Regions from separate parts of the Salinivibrio sp. IB643 genome, predicted to be linked through region 2. Evidence: predicted binding sites of a transcription regulator. Region 2 holds the regulator's gene; each other region holds the start of a gene.
What was found. The regulator MetJ, encoded in region 2, represses methionine synthesis genes. The targets are predictions, from matches to a motif close to TTAGACNTNTANANGTCTAA.
Positions count from the first base shown of each region.

Region 1: a site for MetJ is predicted at 3,983-4,002, ahead of BZG77_RS07930 (MetQ/NlpA family ABC transporter substrate-binding protein). Genes of this name have one in related genera too.
Region 3: a site for MetJ is predicted at 11,114-11,133, ahead of metH (methionine synthase). Genes of this name have one in related genera too.

Region 1 covers NZ_MUFF01000014.1:1,020-6,820, reverse strand. The annotation lists gene mlc (sugar metabolism global transcriptional regulator Mlc) at 1-293, shown strand, start outside; gene sstT (serine/threonine transporter SstT) at 384-1,601, opposite strand; gene BZG77_RS07945 (ChrR family anti-sigma-E factor) at 1,908-2,612, opposite strand; gene BZG77_RS07940 (sigma-70 family RNA polymerase sigma factor) at 2,609-3,178, opposite strand; gene BZG77_RS07935 (LON peptidase substrate-binding domain-containing protein) at 3,305-3,874, opposite strand; gene BZG77_RS07930 (MetQ/NlpA family ABC transporter substrate-binding protein) at 4,029-4,826, shown strand; gene BZG77_RS07925 (multidrug effflux MFS transporter) at 4,992-5,801, shown strand, end outside.
Region 2 covers NZ_MUFF01000007.1:154,128-167,978, reverse strand. The annotation lists gene BZG77_RS05780 (bifunctional aspartate kinase/homoserine dehydrogenase II) at 1-2,434, opposite strand, end outside; gene metB (cystathionine gamma-synthase) at 2,510-3,670, opposite strand; gene metJ (met regulon transcriptional regulator MetJ) at 3,857-4,174, shown strand; gene BZG77_RS05765 (malic enzyme-like NAD(P)-binding protein) at 4,258-5,502, opposite strand; gene rpmE (50S ribosomal protein L31) at 5,758-5,973, opposite strand; gene priA (primosomal protein N') at 6,194-8,392, shown strand; gene cytR (DNA-binding transcriptional regulator CytR) at 8,544-9,572, shown strand; gene BZG77_RS05745 (SPOR domain-containing protein) at 9,644-10,192, shown strand; gene hslV (ATP-dependent protease subunit HslV) at 10,299-10,835, shown strand; gene hslU (HslU--HslV peptidase ATPase subunit) at 10,838-12,169, shown strand; gene BZG77_RS05730 (1,4-dihydroxy-2-naphthoate polyprenyltransferase) at 12,333-13,238, shown strand; gene rraA (ribonuclease E activity regulator RraA) at 13,358-13,851, shown strand, end outside.
Region 3 covers NZ_MUFF01000001.1:3,372-17,222, reverse strand. The annotation lists gene uvrA (excinuclease ABC subunit UvrA) at 1-2,692, shown strand, start outside; gene BZG77_RS00045 (Wzy polymerase domain-containing protein) at 2,692-4,362, shown strand; gene BZG77_RS00040 (pyridoxal-phosphate-dependent aminotransferase family protein) at 4,359-5,492, opposite strand; lysine riboswitch at 5,690-5,877, shown strand; gene lysC (lysine-sensitive aspartokinase 3) at 5,982-7,358, shown strand; gene metH (methionine synthase) at 7,397-11,056, opposite strand; gene BZG77_RS00025 (cation:proton antiporter) at 11,239-12,531, shown strand; gene metA (homoserine O-acetyltransferase MetA) at 12,571-13,518, opposite strand; rRNA gene rrf (5S ribosomal RNA) at 13,770-13,851, opposite strand, start outside.

The DNA.
Region 1 (5,801 bases), on a different contig from region 2:
TGGCCCACCAAGTGATCACCGAGCTGGGGCATCACTTGGGAACCGCTATAGCGATTGTGGTGAATTTATTTAACCCAGAAAAAATATTATTTGGTGGCGAATTCAATCGCGCTAAATCGGTCTTGTATCCTGCGATCATGGAATGTTTAAAAACGCAGACGATTCCGCTGTATAGCAAGTACCTAGTCTTGGAAGAAAGCTATTTCTATGCCCAAGCGACGATGCCTGGGGCGGCGATGGTAAAGCAGGCGATGTATGATGGCAATTTGCTGATGAAAGTGCTGGAGGGCTAATCGTTGCCTTGGTTGACAATTAAAAAGCGGTTAAAGAAAAAGCAGGTGTTGATGCACCTGCTTTTTTTTGATCTTGGCTAATGGCGTTGGTTAGCTGTTTTTACGCTCTTCACCCAAGCATGCCGCCGCGGTAAATACTACGTCGGTTGAGCTATTCAGGCCCGTTTCGGCAGAGTCTTGTAAAACACCGATAGTAAAGCCAATCCCAACCACTTGCATGGCAATCTCTTGTGGAATACCAAACAAATTACACGCGAGTGGGATCAACAATAGGGAGCCGCCAGCAACCCCCGACGCGCCGCACGCGGATACCGCGGCCACCACACTCAACAGCACAGCCGTGGCGATATCCACTTGGATACCGAGTGTATGAACAGCAGCCAGGGTTAATACGGTAATGGTGATCGCCGCGCCTCCCATATTGATGGTGGCACCGAGTGGGATAGAGACAGAATAAGTATCTTCATCCAAATCAAGGCGGCGGCATAGCTGCATATTCACTGGAATGTTGGCTGCAGAGCTACGGGTGAAGAAAGCGGTGAGACCGCTCTCACGCAGGCAGCGAAAAACAAGGGGATAGGGATTTTGACGCGTTTTGATATACACAATCAGCGGATTTACCACCAAGGCGATGGTTGCCATACTGCCGAGTAGCACCCCCAAAAGGTGTAAATACCCCATCAAAGCATCAAAGCCACTTTTCGCTAACGTGCTTGCTACTAAGCCAAAAATACCCAAAGGCGCAAACCGGATCACAAAGCGGACGATCATCGATACCCCCTCGGATACATCCGAGAAGACACGTTTGGTTTCGTTCGACGCATGATGAAGAGCAATACCTAAGCCAATCGCCCAAGCCAAAATACCAATATAGTTACCACTCATCAACGCGTTAACAGGGTTGTCAACGATATTGAAAAGTAGCGTACTTAATACCTGGCTAATGCCCTCTGGCGGCGTAATGCTAGCATCCGTCGCAGCAAACTCGAGGGTAGTCGGGAATAAAAAACTCATGGTCACCGCGGTCAATGAAGCCGCAAGGGTGCCGATAAGATAAAGCCCAATAATGGGGCGCATATTGGCTCGTTGGCCTTGTTTCTGGTTAGCAATGGACGCTGCCACTAAAACGAAAACCAAAATGGGTGCGACGGCCTTCAATGCGCTGACAAAAAGTTGTCCGAGCAATCCGGCTGTGCCAGCAAGCTCGGGGGATAGATAGGCTAAAACACCACCGGCAAGAATACCGATGAGTATTTGAAGTACCAGCGAGTTACCTCGACTGACACTGGCGAGTTGTGTTTGACTCATGTGACTCTCACTTCACTGTGTTTATTATCAATGGCTGTTAATGAATCGTTAGAAGTGACGAATTAAACCAGTTAAATTCACCCTATGTAAAGGGAAAATTGTTACTTTGAACTAGTTAGGTAGGACTGAAGTGGCGAGTTATGATTAATGAGAGGTTTATTTAGTGTAATTATTCTGTTATCGCTGCAGAATAAATGGTGATAATTCTAGGTCTAGTCGAGTAAATCCGTGGATTTAGGCGGCCATCTAGCATAAAAAAAGGCGACCATAGCGGTCGCCGAAGGATAACAACTAGCACAGAAATTTTTAGTAAATCGCATGTCCCACGGTATTGAGCAACTTACTCACGCCTTTTGTGAAGTAGAGAGGGGCATCTGCAATGGTATAGCAAAGGCAACCTTCTTTTGTGTATGGCGTATGATGGTGACGGCTATCGAGTAAAATAAAGTCACCTGGCACATACCGACCACTTTCATCTTCAAACGTACCGTCCAACAAAAGAGTTAACTCATAGCCCTTATGAGTGTGCGCAGGCACTGAACCGCCTTCATCTATATGAAGAAAACTGGCTCGCGTTGCCCCTTCGTCGAGATTAAGTCGCGCACGTTGGACTTTCCCAAAGAATGCCCAATTTGAATCGCCGAATCGTTGCAGCGCCCGGGGTAAGGCATATGTTTTTTCACCGACAGTAATTTGTGTTGCGCGCGCTTCAGGTTGTTCCGCGCCAGATTGCGTCAGCGCATCGGCATCGTTGGCAGTCACTTGTTCAAAAATGGCGGATAGCATTTCATCTTCAGCATTGTGATCCCACTCATTTACCATCAACGCGTCGTCGCAGACTGATTCTTGATCAAACACCACTGATGCAAACTTTTCTTCTGCAATAGCCACGTAAGCTTGACACTCCTGGCAAAGTTCAACATGGGCAGACAACGCAATCGCCATCGAAGTCGGCAATTTGCCAGCAGCAAAAGCATCCAGTAAATCGGTCGATGGGTGATACTTAATCATTGTTTTACCTCCAGGTGATTGCGAAGCTTTTCCAGACCTAAACGCAATCGGGACTTGACGGTGCCCAATGGCACATTTAATTGTTCTGACAACTCTTGATGAGTCAATTGCTTGAGATAAACCCCTCTAACCACCTGCTGCTGGACCGCGGGTAACTCATCAATAAAACTGAGAAGCTCTTGGTCCATCATGGACTGAGCACCGGAATCAGTTTCGTTGTCCTGTTGCCCTGACTCGAGAATGGGCCAAATATCATCGCTAAAATTGTCTTCGCGATTCGATTGCACCTTGCGAAGCATATCGAAGCTTAAGTTACGCATGATCGTGAATACCCAAGTCGTCGCCGCGCCTTTATCAGAGTTATACAAATGGGCTTTGCGCCATACCACTAGCATAGTTTCTTGTACTAACTCCATTGCTTGACCGTCAGCTCTTAAATGTTTTGAACCGTAAGCGCGTATCTTCGGGCCAAAAAATCGGAACAAATGCTCGAACGCTATGCGGTCGCTATCTTCTGCAACTTTTGCTAATAATTCAGACAACTCTTCCTTCGTCACGTCAGTCATGTTGGCACGCGTGTCCCGTCTGGAAATGGTGGTCTCAGTATACATGGTTTGTGGCGCAGTCATAGTTGAGTCCTATCTGTCGTAGCCGTCCATCTCGCTTGTAGTACGAGGCTTAAAATAATTGGATCACTCGACTTCTTGCTCGAGAAGCTGACTGATAAATTGCATCGCCTCTTCTGCCGATTCTTGCGCGATAAACCATTGTTTTTGCGCGCTAGAAAGCGGCAAAATTTCTAACCAGCGTTGGCAACTCCAGGTTAAGTCTTCGAAATACGGCGCCTCATACTGCTCAGCATGATCCGGGTGGGCAGCGAAGACATTTTTAAGTCCCGCGGCGATACGCATTTTTTCTTCATTTTCTTCCTGGTCAATAAACTCGTCATGTGGCCAGTCATTCAGTGCCTGTATCTCGCCCACCCAGAGCTTGTCGGCCTCTTGCTCTGTCGATTGAATTTTTACCCGTTGACGACCTGCAATGGTAATGCCTAATAAACCATCGGGTAGTGTTTCAAAATCGACAATGTCCACCAGTGTGCCATATCGATATAAACGTTTACCTTGCATCATCGCCAGCACGAATCCCTGTTGATTCGCCGAGCATTCACGGACCAAGCGCAAATAGCGAGGTTCAAAAATGCGCAGCTTAGCTCTGCCCCCGGGTAGTAAGAACAAGGGTAGAGGAAACAGCTTCGTCATATCTACGCCTCCTTATTGATTCAACATGCCTGCCACTACGCGACCAGGGTTGGATACGATCAAGACAGAGACTGCGTTAACACAATCAGGTTGACATCATTATAAGCTGTGGCATTCTGGACGTCTAAACATCTATTTTTCTAAGGGAATCAGAATGACGTTAAAGCGACCAGGATTTTGGATTGCGTCAGTGTTACTGGCGTTGGTTATCAGCGGCTGTTCAGATCAGCCAGAAACGATAAAGATTGGTGCGACTGTCGGTCCCCATGCGCAAGTCGTAGAAGCGGTTGCGAAACAGGCAAAAACAGAAGGAATTCATGTCGAAGTGGTGGAATTTTCGGATTACATCTCTCCGAATGCCGGTCTGGCAGATGGCAGTCTTGATTTAAATAGTTACCAACATCAGCCGTTTCTCGATAACTTTAATCAAAACCATGATAGTGAATTGGTCTCGATTGGGCGTTCCATCCTTATGCGGATGGGGATTTACTCAGACAAAGTACAGCGCGTGGACGATTTACCCCAAGGCGCACAAATTGCGATCCCTAACGATCCGACCAACGCCGGGCGCGCTTTGCTATTACTGCAAGACGCAGGGCTGATCACCTTGGCCGATAACGTTGGCTTTCAAGCGACGCTACAAGATGTTACCGCTAATCCCAAGCAGCTCGATTTTGTCGAAGTAGAAGCGGCACAATTGCCTCGCAGCCTACAAGATGTCGATGCTGCAGCAATTACCATGAACTATGTGATGTCATCAGGGCTTAATCCAAGTGATCAAGGTATTTTCTTAGAATCGAAAGACGCACCGCTCGCAGTGATGGTCGTGGCAGCGCGGGCAGAGGATAAAGATAATCCGACCTATCAGCGTTTGTTGGCGCTATTTCAATCAGAGGCAACACGTGCGTTTCTACAAAAAACCTTTGATGGCACGATCGAACCGGCTTTCTAGTTTTTAAAACCGGCCAGCGATAGCTGGCCATTGATGTACATTCTTAATCATTGTTTACCATTCAGGGAGTTATTGCGTTAACATGCCTCTCAGCTTGTGGTTTTAGCATTCGCTAGAGTCACAGTTTCCTCGCTCGCCTAACACACAGAACGCATAGGAATTGAGATGCAATCGGCTACTCGTCCATTTAATTGGTCGCCCGTATTGCTGGCATGCTTAACGGTCAGTATCGGGCAATTCAGCATGGGATTGGTTTTTCCATCATTACCTTGGATCGCTCGTGACTTCAATCTCAGCATGGACGATGTCCAACTGCTTATTTCCGCTTACCTGCTCGGGTTTGGCCCGTCACAATTTATCTATGGCCCCATTTCGGATGCACTCGGACGCCGCCGCGTGCTATTAGCCGGTGTCTTGCTTTCACTGGTTGGGTTAACCGTGATGGTGAGCTTTAGCGCCAGTTTTACCGGGTTGGTGATTGGCCGTTGTATTCAGGGGATGGGCACGGGGTGTTGTGCCGTCCTCTCGCGAGCCTTTACCCGTGACTCGTATTCGGGGGATCAGCTTCCTCAAGCCATGTCATACCTGATCATGGTCGCCTCATTTACGCCCATTGTGGCTCCTGTGATTGGTGGCTTTGTTAACCATAACTTAGGCTGGTTGGCGATCTTTATTTTATTGATGGTTTATACCAGCTTGGTGTGGTGCGTGCTCTTTTTCTTATTTAAAGAGAGTATGCATACGCGATCGCCATTACCTAAGATAAAAGTGATCCTTGGTCGTTATGGCGCACTGTTAAAAACGCCATACTTTCTTTATTTCGCCAGTATCAGCTGGTTGAACTTCACCTTGGTGATCACCACGGTGTCACTGATGCCATTTTTGATGCAAGAGCGCATCGGGATGACCTCGGATCAATATGCGCTGTGGGCGCTTATTCCGACATGTGGCTTATTGCTGGGCAGCACGCTGGTG
Region 2 (13,851 bases):
GACGCCCAATTAAGCGATTCAGATCAGATTGTATCGCCCCAGCGGTGACATCCCGCCCCGCCCCCGGTCCGCGGATCACTAATGGATTTTCACGATACCATTGGCTTTCAATCGCAAACACATTATCACAGGGCAGTAGATGCGCCAGCGGATGCTCACTCGGTAAGGTTTCTAAGCTCACCTGCGCATTACCATTGGCTTCTAGACGCGCCACATAGCGCAACACGGCGCGATCTTGCTGCGCTTTTTCCAATCGCTCCTGTAAACACGCATCCATTTGATGGGCGTTATCGAGAAACGCATCTAACGACAAAGATTGCAGCGCTGGCGGTATCAGTGACTCAACATTGACCTGCTCGGGCTCCAATGACAGGCCCGCTTCCCTTGCGAGAATCACTAATTTACGCACCACGTCGGCACCCGACAGATCGTCACGCGGATCAGGTTCAGTTAGCCCTTGCTGCCATGCCTGTTCAAGTAAAGCACTGAACGGGACCTCGCCGGTGAATTGCAAAAAAAGCCAGGATAACGTGCCGGAAAAGATCCCTGAGAGTGCGAGGATATGATCACCGCTTTCACGTAAGTCTTGAACCGCATAGTTAATCGGCAGCCCAGCGCCTACCGTAGCGTTATATAACCAATGGCGCCCCGTTTTCGCAAACGCATGTTGAATCGCATGGTATTGTTCGGCCGGTGCCGCGCCGGCTTCTTTGTTGGCGGAGATTAAATGAAAACCATGCTCGGCGAGACGCGGATAGAGAGCTGCCAGTGAGGTATTGGCAGTGACATCCAAAATCACCACATCATCATAAGGATGATTCAATAAGCGTGTTAACCATTCATCATCAAAGTATGGCGTGCCATTGTCATCAAAGTCATCCCTGATCTGCATCGGATCGATGCCAGCAAAATCTAACCATTGATTACGACTATCTACCACAGAAATCAGCGACACCTCCTTGCCATGACGCTTTTCGAGGTGCGATTTTTGCTCGGCAAACAAGCTGAGCCAACGCGCGCCAATGTTTCCTTTCCCTACCAACACCAAGCCAATGCGACGTTGGGCTTGGAACAGCGCATCATGCAAGCTGGCCACAAGGGCAGGCGTATGCACTTGACGCAAAATCGCCACCATGCTCAGTCCAGATGCAGATTCACTGATAAACTCTACAGGCTGTGACTTCAGCTGCTGATAAAAACCATGACAGTGCACGGGATTATTGACCACGCCGGCTCCGACGGCAGCAACCATGTTAAACCCTTCGCGCAGCTTCAACTCCGCGGATAGCCCGGCATCCTGGATCTGGGCCATGACCGAGGCCACGACCTCCGCCGTAAAGGCCAGCAAGATACGATACTGATCATCTTGATAATCCGTCGCCAGTGGTTGCACTTTCAGCTGAGAGAGGATGCGGCTCAACTCTTGTTTAATTGCCTGAAAATCTTGCCCGCGGGCGACATCAAACTGCAATAGGCACACATCATCCAAAGATGTAATGATTTTTGCCCCGCGTCCGGTAGCCAGTACACGCTCTATATGGGTCGAGCCACTATCGGGGGCCTGGGTACAACGTAAGGTCAGATCGGTCGCACTTTGCGCCACTGGCTGTAAAGTACGGCTATGAAGCACGGGCGCCGCCAAGCGTGCCAATTCGCCTGCTTCATCCAATCGGATTAAGGGTAACAAGCAAGCATTCTCGACGTGGCGTGGATCCGCACTGTATACACCGGCAACATCACTCCATATAGTCACGCGGCGGACCCCCGCTAACGCACCGAGTACCGTGGCCGAATAATCTGACCCGTTACGCCCCAAAAGCACGGTTTCCCCAGCTTGATTTTGCGCCATAAATCCCGTAATCACGACGTGAGATTGCGTGTGCTGAGAAAGTTGCTGCCGTAATAGTGGCCATGATGCGCCGCGATCGACCTCGGGTTGAGCCGCACGTTCCGCGCGTAAACAGTGGCGCGAGTCCAACATCACCGCCTGACGACACTGCTGATTAAGCAGCGCGGCTAATAAACGCGCCGACCAAACCTCTCCGAACCCTTGCACATCGGCTTGTACGCTGTCGCTCAGCGCTGTCTCCCCGAGCGACGCGATCGTCGCGATGTCAGCAGATAAGGCATCAACCAACTGTTGTTTGTGATCACCGTTGATCAGATTTTCAATCAAGTCTTGCTGAAAGGCACGGACGCCTTGCAAGGTCTCATGCGCCAACCGGCCATCTTTGCCCAGTTGAGCGAGCCAAGCAATGAGCTGATTGGTCGTTTTCCCCGCCGCAGAGACCACAATTAAGTCGTGCGCCTTTGCATGCCCCGTCAGCACATCGACCACACGGCGATAACAATCTGGGCTCGCTAAACTGCTGCCACCAAATTTATGCAATTGGCGTTGTGATTCGGGGGCGGTGTCCATCGGTTGCGCGTGCATGGCGAGGTCTCTCTTGGTCTCAATAAATATCAATAAAGCGGCGTGCTATGACAGCAACACCTATAGCAATCGGTTTTACTGGTTAGCTAAATGGGCGAAGGCATGCGCCAAATCGGCCACTAAGTCTTCTGCGTCTTCTAGTCCAATAGAAAAACGCAGCAACGTCGGGGTAATGCCAGCCTCGGCTTGCGCGTCATCACTCATCGCACGATGGGTCATTGACCCTGGATGCGTGACCAGACTTTCTACCCCGCCCAGCGACTCGGCAAGCGCAAATAAGGATAAGCCTTCAATAAAACGTGCGATCCCAGCGGAGTCCGTGTCCAGCTCGAGGCTGAGCATACTACCAAATCCAAACTGCTGACGGGCGGCAATGTCATGGCCTGGATGTGTCGCCAAACCGGGATAGTAGAGTTGCCGCACCGCAGGGACTGTTTGCAAATAGGTTAATACCGCTTGCGTATTTTGCTGATGTTGTTTAACCCGAGCGCCCAAGGTACGCAACCCTCGCAATGTCATATAACTGTCAAAGGCGTTACCTGTCGCGCCCAAGCAGTTGCCCCACCACGCTAATTTTGCAGCCAATTCAGGCGTCTTCGCCACTACAGCGCCACCGACAATATCAGAGTGACCATTAATAAATTTAGTAGTGGAATGCACGATGATGTCCGCACCCAGTGAAAAAGGCTGTTGGAGTGCTGGCGATAAAAAGGTGTTATCGACCACCACCCATGCCCCCACTTGGTGGGCCTGTTGGCAGATTTTAGCAATATCGACCACACGCAATAGCGGATTAGAGGGTGTTTCAACTAACACCAGTTTCGGCTGTTTTGCCAGCGCAGCGGTTAACGCCTGGTGATCAGATTGATCGACAAAACTGACCTGCCAAATCCCTTGCTTGGCGCGTGACTCTAACAAGCGATAGGTACCACCATAACAATCGTGCGGTGCAACAATGTGATCCCCTGCATCCAGTAAAGACAACACCAAGTTAATGGCTGCCATCCCACAGTTGGTCACCACGGCACCGGCTCCGCCTTCCAGTTCCGTTAACGCTTGCTCTAACTGAGCTCGAGTTGGATTGCCCCCACGGGCATAATCATAAGTGGGAACGTCGCCAAAAGCAGGAAAACGATAGTTGGTTGATAAATACAAAGGCGGCACAACCGCATGATGTTGCGTGTCAGTGCCAATTCCTGTTCGAACGGCAATGGTGTCGGTTTTTTTACCTGTCATGGTTCATCCTTGCTCTTGTTGCGCTGGCACGATTTACGTGATCCAGTCGTCATCATACTACCTTACCTCTGTACTTTTAGGACGTCAACACTTCTAGACGTCTAAACACCTTTGCATGTGGCGGTTAATATAGCTAAAATCTCCGCAGCATCATTCTGGGTATTCCATAATCAAGATAGGTGAGACATGGCGCAGTGGAACGGCGATTACATTAATCCGTATGCCGAACATGGTAAAAAGAAAGAGCAGGTAAAGAAGATCACCGTCTCTATCCCACTTAAAGTATTAAAAATTCTTACTGATGAGCGCACTCGCCGTCAGGTTCATAACCTGCGTCATGCGACCAACAGTGAGTTATTGTGTGAGGCATTTTTACATGCCTATACCGGGCAGCCTCTGCCAACCGATGACGACATCCGTAAGGATAAACCCGATAGCATTCCTGCCGAGGCACGTCGGATCATGGAAGAGTTGGGTATTGAGTTTGACGACAGTGAATACTAAACAAAAAAACCGCCATCGGCGGTTTTTTTATGGTAAGGCACTGTTTTCTAATTACAACATGTTTTCTTTACAGCATGTTTTCTTTACAACATATAGTTGTCTGGCATCTCAATACGGGCTACGCCGGTTTCGACGGCCGCAAGCGCCACGGCACGTGCTACCTTGGGCAGTAAACGGGCATCCATCGGCTTGGGAATGATGTAATCCGGGCCAAAACTGAGTGAAGACAAGCCCGCGGCATCCAAGACAGATTGTGGTACAGGCTCTTTCGCCAAACCACGAATCGCCTCAACGGCGGCCAACTTCATCGCATCATTAATTTCACTGGCACGCACATCTAATGCTCCCCGGAAAATAAACGGGAAACACAAGACGTTATTCACCTGATTCGGGTAATCCGAACGCCCCGTTCCGATGATCAGATCATCCCGGACTTGGTGCGCAACCTCTGGATTAATTTCAGGATCTGGGTTTGAGCAGGCAAACACGACAGGCTTATCCGCCATCAGTTTTAATGCCTCAGGCGAGAGCAAATCCGGGCCTGATACGCCAACAAAGAGATCCGCACCTTCAATCACATCTTCGAGGGTACGCTTATCCGTGTTATTGGCAAACAACTGCTTATACTTGTTAATGTCATCACGACGGGTGTGAATTACCCCTTTGCGATCCAGCATGTAAATCTTTTCGCGCTGGGCGCCACATTTAATCAATAGCTCCATACAGGCCACCGCAGCAGCACCCGCACCGAGACACACGATGGTGGCTTCACCAATATCTTTGCCTTGCAACTCGAGCGCGTTAAGCATCCCCGCAGCAGTGACAATCGCGGTACCATGTTGATCATCATGGAAGACAGGCACTTCACAGCGTTCAATCAGCTGCTTTTCGATCTCAAAACAATCTGGGGCTTTGATATCTTCAAGGTTGATACCGCCAAAGGTGTCAGCAATATTGGCTACGGTATCAACAAACTCATCGATGGTGCGGTGTTTAACTTCAATGTCGATCGAGTCCAAGCCGGCAAAACGCTTGAACAATAACGCTTTGCCTTCCATGACAGGCTTTGACGCCATCGGCCCTAAATTCCCTAACCCCAAAATCGCGGTGCCGTTTGAGATCACTGCGACCATATTGCCTTTACCGGTATAACGATATACGGCATCCGCATCTTGGGCTATTTCACGCACAGGTTCAGCAACGCCTGGGCTGTAGGCGAGAGCAAGATCCGCCGCTGAATCAGCAGGCTTACTGAGTTCGATAGAGATTTTTCCGGGTGTAGGGTATGCATGATAATCCAGCGCTTGCTGGCGTTTATCGTCCGACATGTCGTTTTCCTAGTTATTATCGTGAAGGGATAACCAATATCGGCAGGGAAGGATGACCGATATTAGCCAGACACTCTACAAACCACACAGGAAAGGTTTGTATAAGGGTAAAGATGGTAACGCAGCGGGGAAACGTCCACCAGTACTAACGCCGTATTCGCGATGATGCTCGGACCTGTTGTCCGAATACTAGGACGATACGATCAAAAAAAGGGACGCTGATGCGTCCCTTCTCTATATTCGGTCAATAGCTGCTTATTTTTTGCTGCTAAGGGCACCGAAACGTTTCTTAAAGCGATCAACACGGCCACCAGCATCAAGGATACGCTGCTTACCGGTATAGAATGGGTGACATTTGTCACACACGTCTAGGTTGATGTTTTTACCTAGGGTTGTGCTGAACGCAAATTCGTTACCGCAAGAGCATTTTGCTGTGACGGCTTTGTACTCTGGATGGATACCAGCTTTCATAGGGATAACCTCATTTTAAAGGCCGTGTCGCTCTCCCGATCCTAAGCCGGGCACCACACGTCGTTAACAAATATTTTCTAAGGCGCGCAATTCTAATCAAGCCCCCTCGGTTTCGCAACTTTTTTGTGCAATCACCACGCCGCGTCACCGTACAACAAGGCTTTGCCAACCGAGGGCGAACCGTTACACTGAGCCCCCTTCTGGTCAATAAGATGTTGTGATGGAACAGTTTGCTCAGGTGGCCCTACCGGTCCCGTTGGCGAAAACTTTTGATTACCGAATCGGTGAGAATCAACACCCCATCATCGGTGGGCGGGTAAAAGTGCCCTTTGGCCGCCAGCACAAAGTTGGCATTGTCACCGGCTTATCCGCAACCGCCAGTGTGGACGCGAGCCAACTCAAGGTGCTCGATGCCGTATTGGATACCCAACCGGTTTGGACGCCCGGCGTCTATCATTTACTCCACTGGGCAAGCCGCTTTTATCATCATCCGCTAGGGGATGCGATGGGCGCCGTGATGCCAACCCTGCTTCGAAAAGGACGCCCTGCGGCATTACAACAGCAAAAATGGTGGCAAATTACCGAGTCAGGACAAAACCAACCCCTCTCGGGCCTGAGCCGTGCCCCTAAACAAGCTCGGGTGTTGCAGTTGCTCACACACGGCCCTGCCACCCATGCCGATTTGATCGAACAAGACATCGGCGCACCGGTGCTAAAAACCCTGGCCGAAAAAGGTTGGATAGCTCCCTACACACCACCGCTAAACGCTCAAGCCTGGCAACCGCATTTTGCCGTCACCGAAGACAAACCGGCACTCAACCATGAACAGGCGATGGCGGTTGCCACCATCAATGCCAATGACGGCTTTGCTTGTGCTTTACTCGAGGGGATCACCGGTTCAGGGAAGACAGAGGTCTACCTAAACGTGCTCGAACCTGTGCTTGCTCGCGGTGAACAAGCCTTGATTTTGGTACCAGAAATTGGCCTCACCCCACAAACCATTCGCCGGTTTGAGCGCCGCTTTCATGTCCCGGTAACCGTGATGCATTCAGGCTTAAATGATAACGATCGACTAAAAGCCTGGTTGGCCGCGCGCGAGAATCAAGCAGCAATCGTCATTGGTACACGGTCTGCCCTGTTCACGCCGATGGCTAATTTAGGCATCATCATTATTGACGAAGAGCATGACCCCTCGTATAAACAGCAAGATAGCTTTCGTTATCATGCCCGAGACTTAGCGGTTATGCGTGGTCATGAAGAAAAAGTACCGGTGATACTCGGTTCTGCCACCCCCTCTTTGGAAAGCTTGCATAACGCAAAAACCGGTAAATATCAGTACCTCAAGCTGACTCAGCGTCCAGGTAATGCGGTGACCGCACGTCAGGGAATACTCGATATTAAGGGCCATTACCTCGACGCTGGATTATCCGCGCCGTTGATCGCCGAAATGCGCCAGCACCTACAACAAGGCAATCAGGTCATGTTGTTTTTAAATCGCCGTGGCTATGCGCCCGCCATGATGTGCCACGAGTGTGGCTGGCTCGCGAATTGTCAACGTTGTGATGCTTACTACACCCTTCACCAGCAACAGCAAGAATTGCGTTGTCATCATTGTGGCCACCAAAAACCCGTTCCGCACCAGTGCCACGATTGTGGCTCCACCCAGTTAATCAGTGTCGGCGTGGGCACCGAGCAGCTTGAAAGCCAGTTGGGCGAGCTCTTTCCTGAGTATAAAACCGTGCGTATTGATCGCGACAATACTCGCCGTAAGGGCAGCTTGGAAACCTACCTTAATGGCATAGAAAAGGGCGAATATCAGATCCTACTGGGCACACAAATGCTCGCTAAGGGCCATCATTTTCCCAATGTCACCCTAGTGGCGTTAGTTGATGTCGACGGTGCCTTGTTTAGTAATGACTTTCGCGCGCCTGAACGGTTGGCGCAACTGATGGTGCAAGTTGCCGGCCGCGCCGGTCGCGCCAGCAAGCCAGGGACGGTGCTATTACAAACGCACCATCCCGAGCACAGCCTGATCCAATCGCTGGTGCACAAAGGCTATCAAGCCTTTGCAGAGTCGGCGCTCACTGAACGCCGCCAAGCTTGGCTTCCGCCCTATACGTTCTTAAGTTTATTTCGCGCCGAAGGCCATGAAGAAAACAGTGTGCAGCAGTTTTTACAACAAGTACGTCAAACGCTCGCTGCCTCCCCCATTCAACACGATGAAAGCCATATCATGGGCCCTATGCCCGCAGCGATGGCCAAACGCGCGGGCCGTTATCGCTGGCAATTATTAATCCAGGCCCCAAGTCGAAAAGTGATGCAGCAGTGGCTAACGGTGGCTCTTCCTGCAATCCATCAATTACCCCTTTCTCGCAAAGTACGTTGGTCTTTAGATGTCGAGCCGCAAGACCTTTCTTAATACTCCCTTGCTGTAAGTCGACACAGATCACACTTTCATTGCAATAAGTGTTAGCTTGTCCGTATTTAAATTGGACAAGCATAGGTAAAATAGGGCCGCAATTGGCTAAGAAAACAGGTCAGATGAGCTAATAACTGTTTGATCTCACAATATAGATAACAAGAGGACTGTCATTATGGCGACAATGAAGGACGTTGCCCACATTGCCTGTGTATCCACAGCAACGGTATCGCGCGCGCTGATGAACCCAGAGAAGGTGTCAGCCAGCACGCGTAAAAAAGTTGAACATGCTGTGGTTGAAGCTGGTTATTCCCCTAATTCACTTGCGCGTAACTTGCGTCGCAATGAATCAAAAACTATCGTCGCTATTGTACCGGACATTTGTGATCCCTACTTCAGTGAGATTATTCGCGGTATTGAAGAAGCCGCCATGGAGCATGGCTACCTGGTTCTACTGGGTGACAGTGCCCAGCAACACCACCGTGAAAATTCATTCGTCAATCTGGTGTTTACTAAACAAGCGGATGGCATGCTGTTGCTTGGCTCCGACGTCCCTTTTGATGTCAGCAAGCCTGAGCAAAAAAACTTACCGCCACTGGTCATGGCCTGTGAATATGCGCCCGATCTGGAATTACCGACGGTTCATATCGATAACCTTACCGCTGCCTTTGAAGCGGTTAATTATCTCACCCAAGTCGGCCATACTCGGATTGCTAACATTACCGGCGTGCCGGAGACAGCATTAACGCAGTTCCGCTCACAAGGGTATCAGCAAGCGTTACATCGAGCGGGGATCACCATCAATCCAGCGTATAGCGTCGTCGGTGACTTTAGTTTTGCCTCCGGAGCGCGTGCCATCACCAACTTGCTCTCACTGCCTGAGCCACCCACTGCGGTATTCTGTCACTGCGATGTCATGGCCGTCGGCGCGATGCAACAAGCGAAACGTTTAGGCATGCGAGTTCCGCAAGATATCTCCATTGTTGGCTTTGATGATATCCAATTCGCCGAGTATTGCGATCCACCACTCACGACCGTTTCGCAGCCTCGCTATGACATTGGCCGCCAAGCCATGTTGATGCTGCTAAACACGTTACAAGGACAAGAAGTGAACCCCGGCTCCCGCCTTTTGGACGCCAAGCTGGTGATCCGTGAGAGTGTCGCCCCTCCGTCTCGGTAGTAAGACTAGTCAGCACGGGCTCAAGCCAGTAATATGAGCCCTTTACTGGCTTCTTAATTTGATTATTTGCTGTGGCAACTCGTGATTACGTTAAACGTGGCAAAGCGCCGCGTAAAAAAAATACTCGCCGCCAACCGACCAAGACGCAGGCTGGGTTCCCATTTAAATGGGCACTGCTTGCTGTCGTCTTAGTGGGTGCGTTTGCTTATGGCCTGTATTGGTTGAGCAAAACCGATACATCGACACCCCCCGTGTCTCACACGCAACCGGCCACGCAAAGCCAGGTAGAAAGTCTACCGAAAAAGCCCAAAGAAAAATGGAGCTATATCGAAGAGCTGGAAGGCAAGGAAGTAGAAGTGAAAGCAAAAGCGCTGCCACAATCGACCCGTCCTTACCTCATGCAATGCGGTGCTTACCGTAGCCAAGGGCAGGCTAATGAGCGTAAAGCGATCATTGCGTTTCAAGGGCTAGAAAGCCAAATCAAGGTAAGCCCTGGTGAGAAAGGCACTTGGTATCGTGTGGTGCTTGGCCCTTACCCGCGCAAGCGCCAAGCAGAGAAAGATCGCAATATGCTGCGTCGCGCCGGTGTCGAACCTTGTGCTATTTGGTATTGGGAATAGCGAACGGGGAAAGTATTGCGCTCTCCCCTTGAAAAGTCAGCGTCAAAACCCAACCATCTAGATTAATCACCCATCTGGTGCACCAGACACAAACAAAGAGGTTCCCGTGACTACAATCGTCTCCGTCCGTCGCGAAGGTAAAGTGGTTATTGCTGGCGATGGTCAAGTATCGCTCGGCAATACCGTCATGAAAGGTAATGCACGAAAAGTTCGTCGCTTGTATAACGGCCAAGTGCTCGCTGGTTTTGCTGGCGGTACCGCAGATGCCTTTACCTTATTTGAGCGCTTTGAGCGTAAGCTTGAGCTCCACCAAGGGCACCTAACCAAAGCAGCCGTTGAACTTGCCAAAGAATGGCGAACCGATCGCGCGCTGCGTCGCCTTGAAGCCCTACTGGCTGTCGCGGATGAAACCGCTTCCTTAATCATTACCGGTAATGGTGATGTGGTTGAGCCCGAGCGCGATCTGATTGCTATTGGCTCAGGCGGTAACTATGCGCAAGCCGCCGCCGTTGCCATGTTAGAAAACACCGAGTTAGACGCCCGCGAGATTGCAGAGAAAGCGCTAACCATCGCCGGTGATATATGTGTGTTTACAAACCAACAACACACGGTTGAAGAACTCGAGAGTAATAAACAGGATTAGTGATGTCTGAAATGACTCCACGCGAAATCGTGCACGAACTTGACCGCCATATTATTGGTCAAGACAATGCCAAACGTGCGGTGGCGATCGCACTGCGAAACCGCTGGCGCCGTATGCAACTGCCAGAAGACTTGCGTGCGGAAGTGACTCCGAAAAACATCTTGATGATTGGCCCCACCGGTGTCGGTAAAACCGAAATTGCACGTCGTCTTGCGCGATTAGCGAATGCGCCTTTTATCAAGGTAGAAGCGACCAAATTCACCGAAGTCGGCTATGTGGGTAAAGAAGTCGAGACCATTATTCGTGATCTTGCGGATGTGGCGATGAATCTGACCCAGCAGCAGGCGATGGAAAAAGTCAAATTCCGCGCCGAAGAACAAGCGGAAGATCGTATCCTCGACATCTTGCTGCCACCAGCGCGTGATGCATGGGGCCAAAACGAAACGACCCAAGAAGATTCGTCAACACGCCAAAGTTTCCGTAAAAAATTACGCGAAGGTAAACTTGACGACAAAGAAGTGGAAGTCAATGTTGCGGCGCCGCAAATGGGCGTAGAAATCATGTCACCACCGGGCATGGAAGAAATGACCAATCAGCTGCAAGGCATGTTCCAAAACCTTGCCGGCAACAGCACTAAAAAGCGTAAGATGAAAATCAAAGACGCAATGAAGGCGCTGACCGAAGAAGAAGCGGCTAAGCTGGTCAATCAAGAAGAAATCAAAGAGCAAGCCATCCACATGGTGGAAAACAATGGCATCGTGTTCGTGGATGAAATCGATAAGATTTGTAAGTCGGGTAACACCAGTGGTGGCGATGTATCACGTGAAGGGGTACAGCGTGATCTCTTACCGTTAGTTGAAGGCAGCACGGTCTCAACCAAGCATGGCATGATCAAAACCGATCATATCCTGTTTATTGCCTCTGGTGCATTTCAGGTCTCACGTCCGTCAGATTTGATCCCCGAACTACAAGGCCGTCTCCCGATCCGTGTCGAGCTAGAAGCATTGTCAACTAATGACTTCAAACGGATTCTTACCGAGCCGAACGCCTCACTGACCCAGCAATACTCGGCACTACTCAAAACCGAGGAGATTGACTTGAGCTTTGAGCCAAGCGGTATTGATGAGCTGGCTTCAGCGGCGTGGCGAGTCAATGAGAAAACCGAAAACATCGGTGCGCGTCGTCTGCATACCTTGATGGAACGACTGATGGAAGATGTCTCATACGAAGCCAGTGAACGCGCCGGTCAACAGGTTGTGGTTGACGCAGAATACGTCCGTAGCCACCTCGAAGAGCTGGTGGATGACGAAGACTTAAGTCGGTTTATCCTGTAGTCACGACACGTCAACTATCGAACTTAGGGCAGCAAACGCTGCCCTTTTTTGCATCAAAACTTGAGCTGGCGCAATAGGAAGCCGGATTTCGGTCGCGAACTCGTTACTCCTTGTGCTGCTTGCGTAATAATAGTGACATCGTTTTTTCGTCTCGAGGATCGCTATGCTGCACCCTACGCTCGCTATTTGGCTTGATGCTGCGCGACCCAAAACGCTGCCTTTGGCCGTGACATCCATTTTATCAGGGAGTGCGGTCGCCGCAGCGCAAGGCAACCTCTCTTGGTCTATCAGTGTCATGGCGCTGATCACCGCTTTATTCTTACAAATCCTCTCTAATCTTGCTAATGACTACGGGGATGGGATAAAAGGCACGGACAACATGACCCGTTTAGGTCCGATGCGTGCCATCCAATCGGGCAAAGTGAGCCTCGCCACCATGCGCCGCGCCCTGGCCTTCAATATTGCCCTCACCGTGTTAAGTGGCGGCGGACTGATCGCGATTGCCTGTCAGCAACCCACCGATATTATTAGCTTTTTATTGCTCGGCCTGATGGCCATCGTCGCTTCGATCACCTATACCGTCGGCAATAAACCTTACGGCTATCGAGGCCTAGGTGATTTATCGGTGCTGATGTTTTTTGGTTGGTTAGGCGTCGCCGGGACCTACTATTTGCAAGTTGGACAGATTGACTCGCTAGTGATCTTGCCTGCGACAGCATGCGGATTGCTGGCTGTCGGCGTGCTCAACATCAACAACTTACGAGACATTGATAATGATCGTGCTTGTGGCAAACACACCCTGGTCGTGCGCTTGGGTCCCGAGCGAGGCCGCCAGTACCATGTCATCCTACTTGCCGGTGCGATTGTTTGTTACTCATTATTTGCCGCGTTGACCTTACAAGCTTGGCTGGGATGGTTGTTCTTGGCGAGTGTGCCCTTATTGGTTCGCCACGGACGCGAAGTGTATCAAACAGCGAATGCGAACGCGCTTCGGCCAATGATGGGCAACATGGTGCGCTGCGCCTTAGTGACTAATGGGCTGTTTATGACTGGGATGCTGTTAGTCTAATAAAGACACAGATTAGCCGCTTTGTCATTGCAAACCCTTGTTGCCCCGTTATACTTGGACTTGCCATGTTGGCAGCGCAAGCTTGTCAGCCTTTTTCTGCCTCAACAAGAAGTTAGACTATGGAATACAATACCTCGGAACTATGCGACATGTACCCCGACCAAGTGGATGTCGTGGAGCCAATGTTTAGCTCTTATGGGGGCCGCAGCTCGTTTGGTGGCCAAATTACCACGGTAAAATGCTTCGAAGATACAGGCTTAATTCGCGAGATGGCCGAGCAAGACGGCGAGCAGCGGATTATGTTGATCGATGGCGGTGGCTCGTTACGTCGCGCCTTAATTGATGGCGAGATTGCACAGCTCGCGGCAGATAACGACTGGGCTGGCATGATTGTCTATGGCTGCGTGCGCGACGTGGATACTATCGATGAAATCGACATAGGTATCCAGGCCTTGGCCTCTATCCCTGTGGGCGCTGATGAACAAGGCACCGGTGAAACCGACATCCCCGTGAACTTTGGCGGCGTCACCTTTTTGCCGGATGACCATGTCTATGCGGACACCACTGGCGTCATCTTATCGCCGGATCCGCTCAGCATCACCGAAGTCGACGA
Region 3 (13,851 bases), on a different contig from region 2:
GTATGCCGAAGGTCAACGTCGCTATGTTGAGTCTTTATCATCGTATGCGCGTCAATTTTTATCCTTGATGGAAAAACCCGATGTTGACCATATCGAAGGGCTGTCACCCGCCATCTCGATTGAGCAAAAGTCGACATCACATAACCCCCGCTCCACCGTTGGCACCATCACTGAAGTCTATGACTATCTGCGTTTGCTGTACGCCCGAGTGGGAGAGCCACGCTGCCCCACCCATGATGTCACCCTAGCGGCACAAACCATTAGCCAAATGGTGGATAAAGTGTTGGCCCTGCCTGAAGGCAGTAAGTTAATGCTGCTGGCACCGATTATCAAAAACCGAAAAGGTGAGCATGTAAAAACACTTGAAAACCTCGCTGCTCAAGGGTTTATTCGTGCGCGGATCAATGGCGAGGTGTGTGATCTGTCCGATCCACCCACGCTGGAGCTGCAAAAAAAACACACCATCGAAGTGGTGGTTGACCGATTTAAAGTACGCGACGATCAACAACAACGTTTAGCTGAATCCTTTGAAACCGCGCTCGAACTCACGGGTGGCAGTGCGGTCATCAGCTGGATGGACGGCGACGGTGAAGAAATCATTTTTTCTGCTAACTTTGCCTGCCCCCATTGTGGTTACAGCATGCAAGAGCTAGAGCCTCGCTTGTTCTCATTTAATAATCCCGCCGGTGCGTGTGGCACCTGTGACGGGTTAGGCGTTCAGCAGTACTTTGATCGCAAACGCGTGATTCAAAACCCTGCGGTCAGTCTCGCAGGTGGTGCGATCCGAGGCTGGGATCGTCGTAACTTTTATTACTTCCAAATGCTGCGTTCACTGTCTGAGCATTACGGTTTTGATCTGGAAACGCCCTGGCAAGATCTCTCCGGCACCATGCAAGATATACTTTTATATGGGTCGGGGCCGAAAGAGATCGAGTTTAAATACGTCAACGATCGTGGCGATATTCGCGTACGTAAGCATCCGTTTGAGGGGATCCTCAATAACATGGAGCGCCGTTATCGCGATACCGAGTCTAATGCGGTGCGCGACGAACTCGCCAAATATATTGCCACTAAGCCCTGCGCCAGCTGCGGTGGCTCGCGTTTACGTCAAGAAGCTCGACATGTTTTTATCGATAACCGTAACCTGCCAGAAATTTGTGAGCTCAGCATTCAGCAGGCGCTCGATTTCTTTGAACAACTGTCGCTTAGCGGCCAACGTGCAAAAATCGCCGAAAAGGTGATGAAAGAAATCCATGACAGGTTACGCTTTTTGGTCAATGTCGGGCTCAATTACCTTAACTTGTCACGTAGCGCCGATACCTTATCCGGGGGAGAAGCCCAACGCATTCGACTCGCCAGTCAAATTGGTGCTGGCCTTGTCGGTGTGATGTACGTATTGGATGAACCATCGATTGGCTTGCATCAACGAGATAACGCGCGCTTACTGGATACCTTGGAGCACTTGCGCGATCTGGGCAATACCGTGATGGTGGTTGAACATGATGAAGACGCTATTCGTGCCGCGGATTACATTATCGATATAGGCCCAGGCGCGGGCGCGCACGGGGGCGAGATCGTGGCAGAAGGCAGCCTTGACGATATTCTTGCCAGTGAGCATTCACTTACCGGGCAGTATCTTTCTGGCAAACAAGCGATTGCGGTGCCAGCACAACGGATACCGCGCGATCCCAACAAGATGTTGACGCTCAAAGGTGCAACCGGAAACAACCTCAAAAATGTGGACCTGCACTTACCTGTCGGCTTACTCACTTGTGTCACGGGCGTGTCGGGATCTGGAAAATCAACCCTCATCAACGATACCTTCTTTAAAGTCGCCCACCAGCAATTAAACGGTGCCACGACCGCGGATCCTGCGCCGTATGCCGAGATTGATGGCCTAGGACACTTTGATAAGGTTATCGACATCGATCAAAGCCCCATTGGCCGTACGCCGCGCTCAAATCCCGCCACTTACACTGGGATCTTTACCCCGATTCGTGAACTGTTTGCCGGCACACAAGAAGCACGGGCACGAGGCTACAAGGTGGGTCGCTTTAGTTTTAACGTACGCGGTGGCCGCTGTGAGGCCTGTCAAGGCGATGGGGTCATCAAAGTAGAAATGCACTTTTTGCCGGATGTGTATGTCCCTTGTGATGTGTGTAAGGGCAAACGCTACAACCGCGAGACACTTGAAGTACGCTATAAAGGCAAAACCATCGATGAAGTCCTGGCAATGACAGTGGAAGACGCGCGTGAATTCTTTGATGCAGTGCCAGCCATTAAGCGTAAGCTGCAAACCTTGATGGATGTTGGCTTGAGCTATGTGCGCCTAGGCCAAGCGGCGACGACCTTGTCTGGTGGTGAAGCGCAACGGGTGAAGTTAGCCCGAGAGCTGTCCAAACGCGATACCGGTAAAACCTTATATATTCTTGATGAGCCAACCACAGGGTTACACTTTCATGATATTCAACAACTGCTCAATGTTCTCCACCGCCTACGTGAGCAAGGGAATACTATTGTGGTTATTGAACATAATTTAGATGTGATCAAGACGGCCGACTGGATCATCGATCTGGGGCCTGAGGGCGGCAATGGCGGGGGTGAAATTATCGCCCAAGGCACACCGGAATCGATTGTCGATGTGATCGGCAGCCACACGGCCCACTTCCTCAAGCCAATGTTGGAGCGATAATGACGTTAGTGCTGCCGCCTAGTCGTGTCATACGCAAGCCGTTGACGGTGCACTTTTTGGTGACCTTAACGGTATTGTGGCTGATTTGTCTGCCTCTTTACTCGGTTGCTCTGCCGCTGGTAGGCATACGTCACCCGGCGGCGGCGCTATCATTACTCACCTTGGCATTTGCGCTTGGGTTCGCCAGTTTGGAGGTTATCCGTCAACACACATGGCGAGCCACTCGGCTGACCGGCACATTGGCACTTGCGACCGGCTTGGCGATGATGCCCTATTTTTATCCGCAGGCACTGGGCCACAATAGTGGCTATGCGCTCATCGTTTTAGCGCTAAGCTTTGGCTTTTTCTCAGCCCTACAGCAGTTTATTTTTAATCACGCCCAACGACAAAAACTACTGGCCGTCTTATTGTTGGCCTCCTGGTTAGCGGTATTGTCGGTATTAGGGAACCAGCCTCCGCCGGGCATGGCACCCTTTATGTTTGATCAATGGGTCCCTCACCTCCCTCCAGCCGTGACTCACACCTTATTGTTAACCGGAGTCACGCTCGCCGCCTACATTTTGGCCAGAGAGCCCAGTGGTCGATATCGCCACCCGGTTAGCCAAGGCTTACTCGCGTTAACACCGCTTGTGTTGATTCCGATATTGGCGATGCAAGAGCAACCCTTACTGTTGCTATTCGCCCTGTGTGCGATTGGCTTACAACAAGTGTATTTAGCCCGGTTTGCCTCGCGACGCCAGCATCGTATGTGGATGATCGCTATCTCGGCAGGGGCATTTTTGGCGGTATTTGGTCTCAGTGGTCAAGACAACTGGCACTGGCTCACCGCCGACGATCAGCGCGCACTGATGCTGGCGTGGCAGCAATGGCAAATGACGCCATTTTTTGGAGTGGGCATGGGCAATGGTCAGTCAACGTTGCTATTACTGTCTGCCTCACAACCGAATCATTCCGGCCCGGTGACGTTACCCAGTGCTTTAATCCTGTGGCTCCTTGAAGGGGGGCTCGTTGTCGCCTGCGGCTATCTTGTGGTGTTGGCCGCGCTAACACTTCGTATTCTACGTGCACCGTCAGGGACACGTAGAATATTGATCGCCTTAGTATTGCCACCACTGACCGGCCTGATGATTTATCCAGCCAGTGGCACACAGTGGTTTAACGGGGTATTGTTATTGATTTGGTTGTATTGGTTAGACAACTTAACCAGTCGATATCGTCGTTATCCCGTGTTTTCACACCGTTATAGTCAGCGTGTCGCGAGCCGCAGTGTGATCATGGCGCTGGTGCTCGTCACCTTACTGAGCTTGTCATCCGTTTACCTCGCCAATCGCTATCTGCGTGATTCCTTATTAAGTTCGCAGCGTTTTACCTTGTATCAGCAACACCCATGGTGGCAGCAACAACTGCACCGCGCGCAACAAGACCGTCACTTTCAAGCGAATTTGGCGCACTTATCTGACGTAGCACGCCACCAGCATTTGGATGATTTACTACGTCAAGTCGCGCAACGCCCACGCTTTTCGGGCTATCAGCATGCGTATCAGGTTGCGTTACAAATTGGTGATCACCAACGCGCACGCGATATTCAACAAGAAGCGCGCTATTTATACCCGCAAGCAAGCAAAGTATGGACCACTCGCCATACCTTGCCCGATACCTTAACGCCTTAACGTAACGCGTTTTCTAACGCTTTCAGACACAGCGCCACATTCTCATGCCGTGCCCCGTAGCCCATTAAGCCAATGCGCCACGCTTTACCGGCGAGATCGCCTAAGCCGGCACCAATTTCGAGGTTATAGGTCGTGAGCAGGTGCTGACGTACTGCCGCATCGTCCACGCCATCCGGAATAGTGACCGCGTTAAGCTGCGGCAAACGGTAAGGCTGATCAACCACAAAAGTGATACCGAGCTCATCCAGCCCTGCTTTGAGGTGTTGATGCATGTCTTGATGACGTTGCCATGCGTGCTCAAGCCCTTCTTGATAGAGCCGCAATAACGACTCATGCAAGGCATACAAACTATTGACCGGCGCGGTATGGTGATAGCTGCGTTTCCCTTCTCCGCTCCAATAACCAAGCACCAGGCTTTGATCGAGAAACCAACTTTGTACCTTGTGGGTTCGCGATTGCATTTTAGCCACAGCACGCGGTGAGAAGGTGACAGGCGATAAGCCAGGGACACATGACAAACATTTTTGGCTACCGGAATACACGGCATCGAGCTGCCACTCATCGACTTTCAATGGCACGCCACCGAGTGAAGTCACGGCGTCGACAATGGTTAAGCAACCGTGCTCCCGCGCCAATCTCGCCAGTGTTTGCGCATCAGAACAAGCGCCGGTTGAGGTTTCAGCATGGACAAACGCAAGCGTGCTGGCATCCGGATGGGCTTTTAACGCAGCCTCAACTTTTTCTGGACTAACAGGCGCACCCCAGGCATCGTCGACCATCACTGCTGTCGCGCCGCAACGCTCGACATTTTCCCGCATACGATCGCCAAACACACCATTGCGACAGACAATCACTTTTTCACCCGGTTCAACTAAGTTGACAAAGCAAGCTTCCATCCCGGCACTGCCTGGTGCCGAAATCGCCAGGGTAAAAGGGTTGTCGGTTTGAAACGCATATTGAAGCAGTTGTTTGACTTCATCCATCATCGCGATAAACAAAGGGTCAAGATGTCCGACAGTCGGACGGCTGAGTGCCTGTAGCACTGCAGGATAAATATCAGAGGGGCCCGGGCCCATTAACGTGCGAGCCACGGGCTGAAAAGATTGAATCTCGGAAATTGAACGTGCCATAACCTTTCCTTGTTGTTGGTACACACAGATGACCGTTATAGCATATTTTTTCGCCATATCCCTATTGGCTGGCACGTGAACTGTGTGATCGCTGGACAATTTTGCCAAGGCACTGATCGTGACCAAAAGGCAGTTGACACCCTGTCATCTCGCCCGTAATGTAAATGCTGTTCATGGGGTAACCAACCCGGGACTGAACATGCAGAAGAGGTGCATTTCTCAGGCAGTTATCATGCGGAGCCCCACTCCAAGGTATGATAATCAGGGGAGACAATGCCGAGGTGGCGTAAGCTTGGGGGCGAAACGCTGCCGGCCTAGGAGGCTGAATCCTTCAGGCTGTCACTTGTCATCCCTACAGGAAGACAGGTGGAGCGCTTCTGGCAGTCCATGCCTGCCGTTTGCTCTTCCTTCTTTTTTGCGGTCCCTACCGCGGTCACGATGTGACTTCTGATGTTCCCCATAATGAATTGATTAAGACCCATTTGTATGATGAGAGGGGAAAAGGACGTGAACCCATTACCACCGATTTCGGTCGCTAAGTTTGGCGGGACGAGCGTTGGCACTATCGATGCCATGCAACAAAGCGCTGATGTGATCGAGCAAAACCCACATACCCGCTTTGTGGTGATCAGTGCGTGCGCAGGCGTCACCAATCACTTGGTTGCACTGGCACAAGGGATCAACGACCCGCAAGTACGTCAAGACAAACTGGTTGCCATCACCGCTATCCATCAAGCGATATTAAACGCGCTTCCCGCTTGCCAGGACACGCAAACAGCAGTCGATGACTGGCACCAAACGATTGCCGACTATGCAAATACCGCAGCATCTGCTCCCAGTACAGCGTTAACGGATGCGTTAGTCGCTTGTGGTGAGCTCATCTCAACCTATATTTTTACTCACTTGCTCAATAGCCGAGGCATGGCCACGGTGAGGGCCGATGCGCGAGCGTTATTGCGCACCGATAGTCACTTCGGCTGTGCCCAACCGGATCGACAACAAACCAAGATTCAGTGCCAGAACCAATTACTCCCCCGCTTAGCAACGCATTTAGTGGTCACGCAAGGGTTTATCGGTGCTGATGCGAACGGGCACACCACTACCTTAGGCCGCGGCGGCAGTGACTACAGTGCCGCGCTATTCGCCGAGGCGATCGGAGCAGAAAGCTTGGCCATCTGGACCGATGTCCCCGGGATTTATACCACCGATCCACGGGTGACTGATCGTGCTCGTCCTATCAGTGAAATTAGCTTTAGCGAAGCCTCGGAAATGGCTACCTTTGGTGCCAAGATCCTCCATCCATCGACGTTAGTGCCCGCGGTACGCCAGCATATCCCGGTATTTGTCGGCGCGGCGAGAGCCCCCGAACAAGGCGGTACCTGGATCCGTGAGCAAGCACACTCAGCGCCGCTGTTTCGTGCCGTAGCCCTCAGGCGCAACCAGACCATGGTGACACTGACCAGCTTAAACATGTTTCATGCTTGTGGTTTTTTGGCCAAGGTGTTTGAGATCTTGGCGCGCTTTGAAATCTCAGTCGATTTAATCACGACCTCGGAGGTCAGTGTCTCTCTGACGCTGGATCAAACCCATACCCAGGGTGACGCACCGCAGCTGCCGGAGGCTGCCATCGCCGCGCTCACGCAGTTATGTCAGGTAGAGATCTGTGCGAATCTAGCGGTTGTTGCGCTGATCGGTAACGAGATGAATCACACACCGGGCGCGACAGCGCCGGTATTTAGTGCGCTAGCCCAATATAAACTGCGCATGATTTGCTATGGTGCCAGCAATCACAATGTCTGTGTGGTGGTCGACGATCATGACGCGACCCATGTCGTACAGCGATTACACGCTGACTTATTTGAGTAAAAAAAGGCCAGCACATGTGATGTGCTGGTCTTTTTTCATTAGGCGTTTAAGTTTGGCCCGAGCCATTTTTCCGCGTCTTTGCTGCTCCACCCTTTGCGCGCCGCATAACTGTCACGTTGATCATTTTGAATCTTCGCCACCGCAAAGTAGCGTGATTCAGGATGTGAGAAGTACCACCCCGACACAGATGCGCCTGGCCACATGGCATAGCTTTCGGTGAGCGTCATGCCCGTATGCGCTTCTACCGAGAGCAACTGCCAAATTTTGCCTTTCTCGCTGTGCTCAGGGCAGGCAGCATAACCCGGAGCCGGCCGGATCCCTTGGTATTGCTCCCGGATCAAGGCGTCGTTATCGAGCGTCTCATTGGGCGCATAGCCCCACAATGAGATCCGAATTTGCTGGTGCAGGTATTCTGCAAAGGCTTCTGCTAATCGATCGGCGACCGCTTGGATCATGATCGCGTTGTAATCATCCCCTACAACTTTATAACCTTCCGCCAAGGCATACTCGCCAATGCCGCCTGTCACCGCAAACGCACCAATCCAATCAGGCTGACCACTGGTTTTCGGCGCGATAAAGTCCGACAAGCAATAATTGGCGCCGCGTGGCTTTTGGGTTTGCTGACGTAAATGGTTTAGTACCGTGCCTACCGTTTGCCGTGATGCGTCAGTATACACCTCGATATCGTCCTCTAGGCTGTTGGCAGGAAAGACACCACACACCCCTTTTGCGGCGATCAATCCTTCGTGCTCAAACCGGTCGAGCCAAGCATTAGCGTCTTCATACAAACGGCGTGCTTCTTCACCCACCAGCTCGTGGTCTAAAATCGCTGGGAATTTGCCGCTCAGGGACCAGGTCATAAAGAAAGGGGTCCAATCGATATACTGACGTAATGTCGCTATCGAGACATCATCGTAAACATGGACGCCCGGCCTCGCCGGCTGGGGCGGCGTGTAATTGGCCCAATCGGTTTGCCATTTGTTTGCCCTTGCCGCGTCCAGGGTGACAGGCGGAGTGCGGGGTGTCTTGCGTTGGTGCTGCTCTCGTACTGACAGATACTCTTTTTGTAAGCGCGCCACAAAGTCCGGATATTGAGCCGGCGATAATAGCGATGCACAAACGCCAACGGCACGTGACGCATTCGACACATACACCACAGGAGCCTGGTAGTGCTGCTCTATTTTCACCGCGGTATGCGCTTTGGATGTGGTCGCCCCCCCAATCAATAGCGGAATATCAAACCCTTGTCTTTCCATTTCTTTGGCGACATTCACCATTTCATCCAACGACGGCGTGATAAGGCCTGACAAACCAATAATGTCGACTTGCTCCTCGCGCGCCACTGACAGGATTTTATCGGTCGGCACCATCACACCGAGATCAATAATCTCGAAGTTATTGCATTGCAGCACTACGCCGACAATGTTTTTGCCAATGTCATGCACGTCGCCTTTTACCGTGGCAAGTAAGATCTTGCCATTGGTCTGCCCTTGTTGCTTTTCAGCGTTGATGTAAGGTTCAAGATAGGCCACGGCTTGTTTCATCACCCGCGCCGACTTTACCACTTGCGGCAGGAACATCTTACCTTCACCAAATAAGTCTCCCACCACATTCATGCCCGCCATCAGTGGGCCTTCTATCACTTCCAAGGGTTTACTCGCCGCCGCTCGAGCTAGCTCAGTATCTTCAACAATAAATTCGGTAATGCCTTTAACCAGTGCATGTTCAAGCCGTTTATCCACTGGCCAACTGCGCCACTCCGCGGTTTCTGCCACTTCGTTTTCACCGCGGTCGCGGTAGCTGTCCGCCAACGCCAGTAAACGTTCCGTGGCACCATCGTCTTTGTTAAGCACCACATCTTCCACCGCCAGACGCAGCGATTCAGGCAAATCATCATAAATGGCTAACTGGCCGGCATTGACGATGCCCATGTCCATACCGTTTTTAATGCAATGGTAGAGAAACACCGCATGGATCGCCTCACGCACTGGGTTGTTTCCGCGAAACGAAAAAGACACGTTAGACACGCCACCTGAAATCATGGCATGCGGCAGGGTTTGTTTGATATCTGCGACCGCGTTGATGAAGTCGACCGCGTAGTTATTATGCTCATCAATGCCGGTGGCCACCGCAAATATATTAGGATCAAAGATAATGTCTTCCGGCGGGAAGCCGACTTGATCAACCAGCAGATGATACGCGCGCGTGCAAATCTCGACTTTACGTTCACGTGTATCAGCCTGGCCTTGCTCATCAAACGCCATCACAATCACAGCGGCACCGTATCGACGGACTAAGTGGGCTTGTTGAATAAACGCGGCTTCCCCCTCTTTAAGAGAAATTGAGTTCACAATCCCTTTACCTTGGATACACTTCAGTCCGGCTTCAATGATCTCCCACTTTGAGGAGTCAATCATCACCGGTACCCGAGCAATATCGGGCTCAGCCGCACACAGATTGAGAAAACGTACCATGGCTTGCTGTGCATCCAACATGCCCTCATCCATATTGATATCGATGATTTGCGCCCCGTTTTCCACTTGCTGTAACGCCACCTCAAGCGCTTCGTCGTATTGTTCTTCGACGATTAAACGCTTAAAACGCGCCGACCCAGTGACATTGGTGCGCTCCCCCACGTTCACGAACAGGCTTTCAGCATTAATAGTCAGCGGTTCTAGCCCTGATAGTCGACATGCCACAGACTGAGAGGGGCGCGCACGGGGGGCATGTTTCGCCACCACTTCGCTGATCGCTTGAATATGCTCGGGCGTGGTACCACAGCACCCACCCACCAAGTTAATAAAGCCAGAAGCGGCCCATTCGTCGATATGTTTTGCCATGTCTTCAGACGAGAGATCGTATTCGCCAAACGCATTGGGTAAACCGGCATTGGGATGAACCGAAACAAATCCTTCGCAGATCTCACTGAGCTCTTTGACGTACTGACGCAATTCGGCTGGCCCCAGCGCACAGTTCAAACCAAAAGAAAGCGGTTCGACGTGGCGTAAAGAGTGATAAAACGCCGCGGTGGTTTGCCCAGAGAGCGTACGACCAGACGCATCGGTGATGGTGCCAGAGATCATAATGGGTAAGCGCACACCTCGGGCATCAAAGACTTTTTCAACAGCAAAGGCACAGGCTTTCGCGTTCAAGGTATCAAAGATGGTTTCCAACATGATGAGATCAACACCACCATCCATCAACGCCTCAGTGGACTCCGCATACCCCTCAACCAATTGATCAAAGGTGACATTGCGAAAGCCAGGATCGTTCACATCTGGAGAGAGAGAGCAAGTGCGATTCGTGGGTCCGAGAACCCCAGCAACAAAGCGTGGTTTTTCTGGGGTTTTCGCCGTCCAGTGGTCAGCCACGTCGCGAGCAAGACGCGCAGCAGCTAAATTTATCTCCGCACTGATGGCCTGCATGTCGTAATCGGCCATGGCTATCTGGGTCGCGTTGAACGTATTGGTTTCTATGATGTCCGCGCCCGCGGCCAGATAGTCGCTGTGTAACGCTGCTATTTTTTCAGGCTGCGTCAGTACCAAAAGGTCATTGTTACCTTTCACATCACAATGCCAGTCTTTAAAGCGTGCGCCGCGGTAATCGGCTTCGCCGAGTCCTAAGCCTTGGATCATGGTGCCCATACCGCCATCGATCACCAAAATACACTTAGAGAGACGCTGTGTTAATCGATCCATTCTTACCCCGTGATATCACCATCCTGATTGCGATAGTTTTATCCTACCACAGCCATTTTGGAAATCTAGACGTCTATAAATATCGATTAATTTTGATCTATTTCAATTCAGCTGTTCGTTTTGAGCGTAATTTCTATTAATATTTTGTAACTCTTTCATTCCTCGTCGTACTAGGAAGCTGCATGTCTACCTACGCAATCCTCAGTTTCATGGCTGCTGCTGCCATCTTCATCGCCTTTATTAATAGTAAAATCAGCCGAGTACAAACGACTATCGCGATCACTGCAAGCTCTCTACTCCTTTCTCTTTTGATCGTGATCGCCGGTCAATACCAAGCCATTCCGTTAAAGGCGATGGCAGAGCAAATATTGACCGATATCCACTTTGATGCCTTTTTACTCAAAGGCGTACTCGGTTTCCTTTTATTTGCGGGCGGTATTGGTGTCAAGCTTCCCCATTTCTCTGATCAAAAATGGGAAATCACCACCCTCGTTCTCGGCGGCCTGTTGGTCTCTGTCTCGCTGGTTGGTGCCGGTATTTGGGGCGTCTTCCAACTGATCGGCATTCCTTTTGATTTTATCTATTGTTTATTGTTTGGGGCGCTGATTTCTCCAACCGATCCTATCGCGGTGTTAGCCATTGTTAAGCGGCTACAGGCACCTAGGCGGATCACCACCCAAATCGAGGGAGAGTCACTGTTTAACGACGGGGTCGGGATTGTTATTTTCGTGACGCTTTTTACCTTGGCGTTTGGCGACAGCGAGCCGACACTCGGTGGTACGATCGCATTGTTCTTACAAGAAGCTATCGGTGGGATTTTATACGGTCTGATATTGGGTTACCTGTTTCACCGTTTGATCTGCGCGACCAATGACCATTCCATGGAACTGCTACTGACATTGGCTATTCCTAGCGCGGGGTATGTGCTCGCCGATATGTTGCATGTTTCCGGGCCACTGGCGATGGTGGTATCTGGCATTATGATCGGTAACTGGACTCGCTTTATTGGCTTCTCCAAAGAGAGTGAGGATCATCTTGACCATTTTTGGGAATTGATCGATGAGTTTTTGAATAGTTTACTGTTCTTGTTGATCGGGGTCAGCCTATTACAGATTAGCTTCCATAAGGAAGACTGGATCATTATGGCCGCAGTTGTACCCGTTGTGCTGTTCGCTCGTTATCTCAGTGTGAAAGCCTGCTATTTCGGCTTCAATCGATTTCGTCAATACAACCCTTGGGCCGTTCGTATTTTGAGTTGGGGAGGCCTAAGAGGTGGCTTAGCCCTTGCCATGGCCATGGCAGTGCCGGCTGGTGTGATGGTCGTCCCTGAGAAGAATATCGACGTCCGTGAACTGATTTTAATCATGACTTATGCGGTGGTGGTTTTCTCTATTCTCGTACAAGGATCGACCATGACAGGAATGGTTGATAAAGCCAATGCCGCTCAAGAGAAAATCGACAATCCCCGTGTATAAACACTCTTTCTCAACAAGGCGCCAATAGGCGCCTTTTTGCTATTCGTCGAGCGTAAAGTTAGATTGTGAAAATTCAGCCAGATTAAACGGCGTCAGCTGATAGACACAATAGTTCAACCAATTGGCAAAGAGTAAGTGCCCATGACTCCGCCAACTCACATAGGGGGGTTGAGACGGATCATCATTAGGATAATAATTAATCGGGACGACAGGCTCCATCCCTTCTTCAAGATCGCGATGGTATTCATGATGCAGCGTATGTGAGTCATATTCGGGATGACCTGTCACAAACACATTACGTTTATCCTTGGTCGCCGCCAAGTAAGTGCCCGCTTGTGCTGAGGTGGCGAGAATATCGAGATCCGTGTGTTCGTCCAGAAAGCTTGGCGAAAAGTCAGCGTACCGCGAGTGAGGGGCGAGAAAGCTATCATCAAACCCCCGCAATAAAGGATGCGTAGCCAGTGCTTCATTTACCTGGTGCTGATAGACGCCAGATAACTTCTCTTTGCGCGTTTTTTTGGGTAAATCGTAAAGAAGCTTTAAACCCGCTTGAGCCGCCCAGCAAACGTAAAGGGTAGATGTAACATGCTGATGCGCCCAATTCATCACATCTTGCAAATGCTCCCAGTAAATCACATCTTCAAACTGCACCAAGCCCAATGGTGCCCCGGTGACGATAAGACCATCAAAGTTGCGTTCACGCACGGCTTCAAACTGGCGATAGAAGGTGTCTAAGTGTTCCGTTGGCGTGTTTTTACTGGGTCGGTTATCAATACGTAAAAGCTCGACATCAACCTGTAAAGGGCTATTAGAGAGCAAGCGCATAAATTGCGTCTCGGTCTCAATTTTTTTGGGCATTAAGTTGAGTAACAACACCTTCAATGGGCGAATGTTTTGGCTCACCGCACGCGTCTGCGACATAACGAAAATGTTTTCTCGACGCAAAATATTGGTGGCGGGGAGCTGATCCGGAATTTTTATCGGCATCACTGCCTCCTGAGATTTAAGATGTTTAGACGTCCAGATATCTAATAACATACCCCAGTGACCCATGAAGCTCAAGCAATAATCAACGCCCAGAGATACCCGAATAAGTAAGAATAGTGAAAGGGTAACAACACCAAACAAAAAGGTGAGATAACAATGGGGCAGTCGGGGATATAAGAAAGGAATGAGGTATTTTAAAAAACACTATAAACGAAAAAGCCCTCCGCGAATGCGGAGGGCTTAAAATAAGCTCTTGGCAGTGACCTACTCTCACATGGGGAGACCCCACACTACCATCGGCGCAGCAACGTTTCACTTCTGAGTTCGGCATGG